2 regions of the Streptomyces sp. NPDC007346 genome follow, and region 1 is predicted to be linked to the other one. Evidence: riboswitches for the same ligand, from Rfam matches in the RefSeq annotation. Region 1 holds a riboswitch; the other holds the start of a gene.
What was found. A riboswitch is a leader RNA that binds a small molecule or an ion and turns the genes downstream of it on or off. The one in region 1 is predicted to bind cyclic di-AMP.
Positions count from the first base shown of each region.

Region 2: it holds a riboswitch for cyclic di-AMP, as region 1 does, so the genes downstream of both, AB0917_RS29340 (C40 family peptidase) here and AB0917_RS09420 (M23 family metallopeptidase) in region 1, are expected to answer to the same signal.

Region 1 covers NZ_JBEYKR010000022.1:18,258-22,481, forward strand. The annotation lists gene AB0917_RS09410 (PrsW family intramembrane metalloprotease) at 1-342, shown strand, start outside; gene AB0917_RS09415 (aldo/keto reductase) at 363-1,307, opposite strand; gene AB0917_RS09420 (M23 family metallopeptidase) at 1,605-2,654, opposite strand; cyclic di-AMP (ydaO/yuaA leader) riboswitch at 2,666-2,818, opposite strand; gene AB0917_RS09425 (PP2C family protein-serine/threonine phosphatase) at 3,029-4,224, opposite strand, start outside.
Region 2 covers NZ_JBEYKR010000159.1:7,767-11,990, forward strand. The annotation lists gene AB0917_RS29335 (dihydrodipicolinate synthase family protein) at 1-919, shown strand, start outside; cyclic di-AMP (ydaO/yuaA leader) riboswitch at 1,324-1,510, shown strand; gene AB0917_RS29340 (C40 family peptidase) at 1,514-1,984, shown strand; gene AB0917_RS29345 (ATP-binding protein) at 2,212-2,643, opposite strand; gene AB0917_RS29350 (helix-turn-helix transcriptional regulator) at 2,894-3,754, shown strand; gene AB0917_RS29355 (DUF397 domain-containing protein) at 3,782-4,024, shown strand; gene AB0917_RS29360 (8-amino-7-oxononanoate synthase) at 4,091-4,224, opposite strand, start outside.

The DNA.
Region 1 (4,224 bases):
GCCCGCCACGACGCGGCGGGCCCGGACTTCGCCGAGCGGGAGCGGGAGCTGCTGCACCACCTCTGGCAGCGCCGGGACATCGCGGCCCCGGCCCTCACCCACGCGGCCCGCATGACCGGCACGGGCCCGCGCCCCCGCCCGTACCTCGGACCGCCGATGCCGTACGGGCAGGGGCAGGGGCAGGGGTACGGCTACGGGCAGAGCCAGGGGTACGGGTACGGCCAGGGCTACGGAGCCGCGTACGGCAGCCCGCCCCCGCAGCCGTACCCGTACGGCCAACACAGCCACCACGGCCACCACGGCCACCACGGCCACCACGGCCCCACCCCGCCTCCCCCGTAAGGCGGTTCAGGCGGGCCGGCTCAGGCCGACGCCTCCGTGAGGGTCGCCAGCTCCGACTCCGTCAGCTCCAGCTCCGCGACGGCCAGCAAGGCCGGGAGCTGTTCGACCGTGCGGGCCGAGGCGATCGGGGCCGCGACCGTCGGGCGGGCGGCGAGCCAGGCGAGGGCGACCGTGGCGATCTCGGCACCCCGTTCCGTGGCGACCTTGTCGAGGGCGGCCAGCACCTTGCGGCCGCGCTCCGACTCCAGGTGCTCGCCCGCCTTCTCCGAGCGGGCGCTCTCCACGGTCGCACCGGGGCGGTACTTGCCGGTGAGGAAGCCGGAGGCCAGCGCGAAGTACGGGACGGCGGCGAGACCGGCGCGGGCGGCGGTCTCCTGGAGCGGGCCCTCGTAGGTGGTGCGGGAGACCAGGTTGTAGTGCGGCTGGAGCGCGACGTACCGGGCCAGGCCCTCCCGTTCGGAGAAGTCCAGGGAGGCCTGCAACCGCTCCGGGCTGATGTTGGAGGCGGCGATGTGGCGCACCTTCCCGTCCTTCACCAGCTGGTCGAGGGCGGTGATGATCTCCTCGACCGGGACGGTCTCGTCGTCGAAGTGCGTGTAGTAGAGGTCGATGTGGTCGGTGCCCAGGCGGCGCAGCGACTGCTCGGCCGCGGCCTTGATGGTGGCGGCGGAGAGCCCCTTGTAGTCGGGGTGGGCGCCGACCTTGGTGGCCACGACGATGTCGGAGCGGTTGGAGCGCGAGGCGAGCCACTTGCCGATGACGGTCTCCGACTCGCCGCCGTGGTTGCCCTCGATCCAGGCGCTGTAGGCGTCGGCGGTGTCGACGAAGTTGCCGCCGGCCGCGGCGTACGCGTCCAGGACGGCGAAGGACTGGTCCTCGTCGGCCGTCCAGCCGAAGACGTTGCCGCCGAGGGAGAGGGGGAAGACCTGGAGGCCGGAGCTGCCGAGTGTGCGCAGAGAAGTCATGTGCGTGTTCAACGGCGGTGGTGGAGCTGGGTATTCCACGTCCTGCCGCGGACCCGGGCAGACCGGCAGCCCTGACGTCGGGGGGTGAGCGTCAGGGCTGCCGGGGTTTCGGGGGCACGACCGCGCGCGGTTACCGTCTCGCGCGACGGCGGCGCGGCAACGCACGGACTCGGCAGTGCGGCAACGTACGCGCTCAGCGGTGCGGCAACGCACGCACTCTGCCGTGCGGCAACGCACACGCTCAGCCGTGCGGTCCCCGCGCCCGCGAACGAACGGGCGGGCGCGGGAGTGGGGACCTCAGACGGAGAGGCCCTTGCTGTTCAGCCAGGCGATCGGGTCCATGGCCGAGCCACCGGCGGTGCGGACCTCCAGGTGGAGGTGGACACCGGTCACGTTGCCGGTGGCGCCCATGCGGCCGATGGTGTCGCCGGTGCTGACCTGCTGGCCGACCGAGACGTCGATCGAGGACTGGTGGGCGTACCAGATCTCCGTGCCGTCCTCCAGCTGGAGGACCGTGCGGTAGCCGTACGACTGGGCCCAGCCGGCCGCCGTGATCGTGCCGCTGTGCACGGCCTTGAGCGGCGAACCGGCCGCCCCGGCGAAGTCCGTGCCGGTGTGCTGGCCGGAGGACCACAGCGCGCCGGACTGACCGTAGGTCGAGGTGATCGTGTACGAGGAGGCGGGCAGGGTGTAGCTGGCGCGGAGCTTGGCGAGGCGCTCTTCCTCGGCCTTCTTCTTCGCCGCTTCCTCGGCCGCCTTCTTCTCGGCGGCGATCTTGGCCTTGGCCTCGGCCTCCGCCGCGTCCTGCTGCTTCTTCGCCTCGGCGGCGGCCTTCTCGGCCGCGGCCTTCTCCTCGGCGGCCTTGGCCTCGGCGTCGGCGCTGGCCTGCTGCTGCTCGGCCTGCTGGAGGATGCGGGCGCGCAGGGCCTCGCCCGCATCGGTGGTGCCCTGCTCGGCCTCGGCGGTCGTGATGCCCGCGGAGGTCAGCGGTGCGGCGGCGACCGGCGCGGCCTCGGCGGTGTCGTCGCCGGACATGAACACGCCGACGCCGGGAAGGGACTTGGCGTCGGGGAGGTTGTCCGCGATGGAATCGGGAAGAGAGATGGAGACCGGCGGCTTGCTCTGGGCGGTGGCCATGCCACCCGCGCCGACGGCCGCTATGACGCCGACCCCGAGGACGGTGGAGCTACGGGCGAGGCCTCGCTGCTTGGCCACGCGGTGCTTGCCGCGCACGGGACGGATGGACTCCGCGGTGGGGTTCCACTCCTCCCAGGTGCGCTCCTCGTCACCGAAGGTATCGGCACTGAAGGGTGACGGGGCCTCAGGGGCAGGCTTGTTGGACGCCACGTGGGCGCACTCCTTTCCTTCCTTCTCGCCTACCGGGTTAGCTGACGGGTTCGGAGCAGGAAGGTCTCCTACGGGCCCCTCCGTCTCTCACGAGACACAGGCGTCCGATTCACCCCATGTAGGTGGTTCCCCGGTTCCCTTGCGGGATTCGGCGCTCGCGCACGGCGCCGTCTCTGACGACGGCTGTGACGACCGCGCTGCGTTATCGAACGTTAATAGACAGACGGGCCCGATTCCAAGCTGTTCCTGTTGATCATTAACGGCTACAGCAGGGACTTACCACCCACAAGCGGTCTGAATCGGGCGTCCTGACGGCCACTCGGCCACACCTCTTTTTCTGACGGTGTGTCAAATGTTATGCGGAGCGGCGCCCTTCAACTACGCACCGTGTCATCGCCCCGGCCGACGATCTTCACCGTCGTCCGTCGCGGCGGCTGTCCCTCCGCCGGCCGGCTGACCGCGAGCAGCGCCATGTCGTCCGTCGACCGCCCCCCGGTGTGCAGCCGTACGTCGTCGGTGAGCGCCGAGAGCAGCTCCTGGGGGCCGGGGAAGATCCGGCCGCGCAGCCGGGCCGCCGGGTCGTAGAAGGCCCCGTTCGCGTCCCGCGCCTCGGAGAGGCCGTCCGTGAAGGCGAGCAGCGTCGAACCGGCGGGCAGCTCCCACTCGTCGGCCCGGTCGGGCCACACGCCGAGGTCCATCCCCAGCGGCAGCGCGGGCTCGGACGGCGCGAGGACCTCCAGGGCCCCGTCCGCGTGGAGCAGGATCGGCTCGGGGTGGCCGCGGTTGACCAGCCGCAGCGAGGCCGAACCGGTCGGGATCTCGGCCAGTACGGCGGTGATGAACCCCTCCATGGCGTCCAGCCCGTACCGCCGGGTCCCCTCCCGCGCCAGCGCCCGCTCCAGCCGCTGCGCCACCCCCTCCAGGGACCGCTCCTGCTCGGCGGCCTCCCGGAACGCGCCGATGATCACCGCCACCGCCTCCACGGCGTCCAGCCCCTTGCCGCGCACGTCACCGACGACCAGGCGTACGCCGTACGGGGTGTCCGCCACCGCGAACAGGTCCCCGCCGACGAACTCGTCCGCCTGCGCCGCCTCGTACCGCGCGGCCACCTGGAGCCCGCCGATCCGCTCCGCCGGGGTCGGCAGCACGGCCCGCATGGCGGTCTCCGCGATGACCCGCGCCGAGGCCAGCTGCTCGTTGCTGCGGCGCACGACCCCGTTGATGACGAGGGCCAGGGCCGAGGCGGTGAGGACGGTGATCAGCTCGATGACCGGGACGACCTCGGTGGACGTCCCGTCGGAGAGCCGCATCGCGATGACGGAGAGGACCGCGGCCACGCCCGTACGGACCGTACTGGCCAGCGAGAAGAACGGCGCGGCGATCAGCGGCGCGGCCACGAACAGGGGCACGGCGGTGAAGTTGGGCGGGGCGAGCCAGTCGAAGAGGAGCCCGCCGAGGATCAGCAGCACCGGCAGCAGCCGGACGAACCGCCGGGTACCGACGCTCCGGGCCACCACCGGCTTCCCCCGCCCCGCGGAACCGGACGCCCCCCGCCCCGCGGAGCCGGACA
Region 2 (4,224 bases), on a different contig from region 1:
CTACTCCGGAGTGATCCCGCCCGTCGTCACCCCGCTCACCGCGGACGGCGAGCTCGACCGCATCTCGCTGGAGCGGGTCGTCGGCCATCTCCTCGAAGCCGGTGTCAGCGGCCTCTTCGCCCTCGGCAGCTCCGGCGAGACCGCCTATCTGACGCCCTCGCAGCAGGACGAGGTGATCAAGGTGATCACCTCGGCCTCCGCGGGCCAGGTGCCCGTCCTCGTCGGCGCCATCGAGACCACCACCAACCGGGCGATCGAGCGGGCCCGCGCCGCGGCGGCCCTCGGTGCCGACGCGGTCGTGGCCACCGCGCCCTTCTACACGCGCACCCACGCCACCGAGATCGACCGCCACTTCCGGGACATCGCCGCGGCCGTGGAGCTGCCGCTCCTGGCGTACGACGTGCCGGTCTGCGTGCACAGCAAGCTGGACCCGGAACTCCTGCTGCCGCTCGCGGCGGACGGGGTGCTCGCGGGGGTCAAGGACTCCAGCGGGGACGACGGCTCCTTCCGCCGGCTGGTCATCGGGGCCCGCGACCTGTCCGGGTTCTCCGTCCTGACCGGCCATGAGCTGGTGGTCGACGCGATGATGCTGAGCGGCGCCGACGGTTCCGTACCCGGCCTGGGCAACGTGGACCCGCACGGCTACGTGCGGCTGCACGAGGCCGCCGTACGCGGTGACTGGGCCGCCGCCAGGGCCGAACAGGACCGGCTCGTCGGCCTGTTCGACATCGTCCGTGCGGCCCGTCCCGGCACGGCTTCGGCCACGGCCGCGGGCCTCGGCGCGTTCAAGACGGCCCTGATGCTGCGCGGGATCATCGACACCAATGTGATGAGCCCGCCGATGCGCCGACTGGACGAGGCGGAGACGGCGTCGGTCGCCGCGTGCCTGGAGCTCGCGGGCCTCTCCCTGGCCCGCTGAGGCCACGAGCGTCGGGCGGGCCGGGTCGCCCTGCCGCCGGACCGGGACCGAGCCGCTCCACGCGCCCGGAGCGCATTACGGGAGCGGGCCGGTCACCACGCCGTGCGACACGCCCGGTCCGGCGATCGGTTTTCCTCGCTCGTTCGGCGTAGGAGATCACCCGCGCGAGCGACGGCCCAACTTGCGTTCCGCGCGTGGGCCGTACTCGAAATGCGCCCTTTCGTCGCTGGTACGAGGGTGTGCGCCCGGCTCGTCGGCGGGCGCGAATGCGCTCTGTCCACCCGAACGGGTCAGTGGTGAGGAGACTCACAAATCGCCGTTTCAACTCGGAAATCCGGCACTTGGTGAGTCAAGATCCCTGGGACGACAAGCCCCCGCCACCGCGGCGGGGCGGTCCGGGTGGACGCCGAGTCCTGCCGCCTCCCGGATGACTGGTCGACAGGAGTGGATCGGCAGGAGTGGAGGACCCGAGTACAACGGGCCGACCGGGAGACCGGGAAGCCCTCGGGGTGAAGCCGCTCCACGCGGCCGGGCAACTTCGCCAGCCCGAACCCGACAGGTCATCCTTCACAGGCGGCTGACGAAGGGTTGCGCATGTCTGCGCAGGTTCATGTCCCGTCTCTGCTCACCCGGGTCGGTACGGCTTCCGTACTCACCCTTGCCGTTACCTCCTCGATGCTGGCGCCAGGCCTGGTCAACGACGCCGAGGCCGCCACCCATTCGGCGAAGGCGCTGAAGGTCGCCGCGTCGAAGAAGGGGGCTCCTTACAAGTACGGGGCCGCCGGCCCCAGCCGTTTCGACTGTTCCGGGCTGACTCTCTACTCGTTCAAGAAGGCCGGGAAGAAGCTTCCCCGCACGGCACAGCAGCAGTACAACAAGACCACCCGTATCACCGCGTCGAAGCGGAAACCCGGCGACCTGGTCTTCTTCCATTCCGGGCGCAGCGTCTACCACGTGGGCATCTACGCCGGGTCCGGGAAGATCTGGCACTCCCCCAAAACAGGGGACGTGGTACGACTGGCGAAAATCTGGTCCAAGAGCGTCTGGTACGGACGGGTCCGCTGACCCACCGACCGGACGCTCTTCCCTTGCGGGCGGCAGGGACGGCCGGGACGGTACGGGCGGCGCTTCCCGCCCCGGTCCGGTGAGCGCCGCGCCGCCGCCGCCCGCGTACCGCTCAGGCGGTACGCGGGTGGCGCGGCCACCGGCGCCGGCCGGTCCACGAACCGGGGCTGTCCCGTCCCCGGACCGGGCCGCCTCCTCCTGGACCGGCCGGTCCCCGAGCCGCGCGGTCAGCCCTGGGTGGGTGCGGCCCAGGGCAGCGTGATCCAGACCGTCTTGCCGCCCTCGGCCGTCGGGACGACCGTGAGCCGCCCGCCGTACTCCTTGGCCAGCGACCGGATGATCATCAGGCCCCGCCCGTTGTCCTGCCGTACGGCGGCGGGCAGCCGTTGAGGCCACCGGGGGTGACTGTCCGTCACGCCCAGGCGTAGGACCTCGTCGCGTTCGAGACGCAGTTCCACGGTGAAGGTGGGTGACTGGCCGAAGGTGTGCTGGACCGCGTTGGTGGCGAGTTCGGAGATGATCAGCCGGATGGTGTCGGCCAGCTCCGTGTCCTCCGAGAGGCCCCATTCGGCCAAGGTCCTGGCCACATGTCTACGGGCCGAGGAGACCGAGGCCGGATCGCTCGGCAGGGTGACGGTTGCTTCCTGATGGTCTGCCATGGCGACGCCGTCCCTTTCGCGCCCCGGCCGACCGGCAGTCGGCCAGGATGGTGCTTCGCGCCAGACTGCCACTGTTGAAGCTCGCTGTAACGACGTTCGACCAAGATATGCATATATCTGTCGCTCGAAGCGGTGAATTCGGGTCCCACACAACCCGGACGAAGGGCACACTGGCCCCTCTGCGGGCCCGAACCTTGCGGTGCGTATCGGACCCGTCCCGTTCCGTTCCGCACAGCGCGAGGAGACCCGGATGCTGCACGGCCCCGTCGTCCGACGACGGAAGCTCGGCGAGGAGTTACGGAGTCTGCGGCACGCCTCCGGACTGACCAGCCGGGACGCGGCGCGCCTGCTGGGCTGGCACCAGTCGAAGGTGAGCCGCATCGAGACCGGCGCCAGCGGGGTCAGCCCCGGTGACGTGACGCGCCTGCTCGACACCTACGCGGTGCGCGACACACAGCTGCGCGCCCTGCTCGAAGTGCTCGCCGGGTCGGCGGGCGGCGGGGGCGCGGGGTGGTGGCACGCCTACCGGGGGCTGATCCCGCCCCAGTACCGCGACTTCATCAGCCTGGAGTCCCAGGCCGACACCGTGCGGAGCCTGGAGACCTCGGTGGTGCCGGGGCTGCTCCAGACCGCCGGCTACGCGCGGGCGGTGACCCGCGCCTCGCTGGACGGCCTGCCCGCGGACCATCTGGACTCGCTGGTCGAGGTGCGGCTGACCCGTCAGAGGGTGCTGCGCGCGAAGCCGCCGCTGCGGTTCACCGCCGTGCTGGACGAGGCGGTGCTGCACCGGAGGGTGGGCGGGCCCGAGGTGATGCGCGATCAGCTGGACCATCTGACCCAGGTGGCCCAACTCCCCCATGTGGAGCTTCAGTTACTGCCGTTCTCCGTCGGCGGTCACGTCGGACTCACCTGCCCTTTCGTTATCTTCTCCTTTCCGAACATTTCTGATCTGGATGTGGTCGTTCTTGACCACTTGACGAGTAGCCTCTATCTGGAGCGGAAAGAAGACCTCGAGGCGTACAGCTCGGCCTTCCGCACCTTGCAGGCGCACGCACTGACGCCGGACCAATCGCTGGAGCTCGTCGCCGCGATCCGCCGCGGCATTCGTTAGGACGTCCGACTGCCCGAGGGGGGCATCATGTCCGACCGTCTCGCACCGCACGCGTCACCTTCCACCGCGGGGCCACCGCCGTGGCGACGCAGCAGCCGCTCCACCGGAATGAACAACTGCGTGGAGGCCGCACGGCTCTACGGCCCCGAGCCCGGCGGCGCGCTCCTCGCCGTACGCGACTCCAAGGACGTGGAACGGCCGCCGCTGCGCTTCACCGCGGCGGCCTGGACCACCTTCGTGGCCGGACTGGACCCGCGAGGGGTCGGCTGAGCCTCGCGGGGTCAGGGAGCCTCGCGGGTCAGCTGAGCCTCCCCGGGTCAGCTGAGCCGCGCGGGGTCAGCCGAGCGGAATCAGGGCCTCCCGGGGTGCGGTGGCGACGATCGTGGCCACCGCGGCTCCGATCCGCTCCTCGGTGAGGTCCGCCCGCGCGGTCAGCCGCAGCCGGGAGACGCCGTCCGGCACCGACGGCG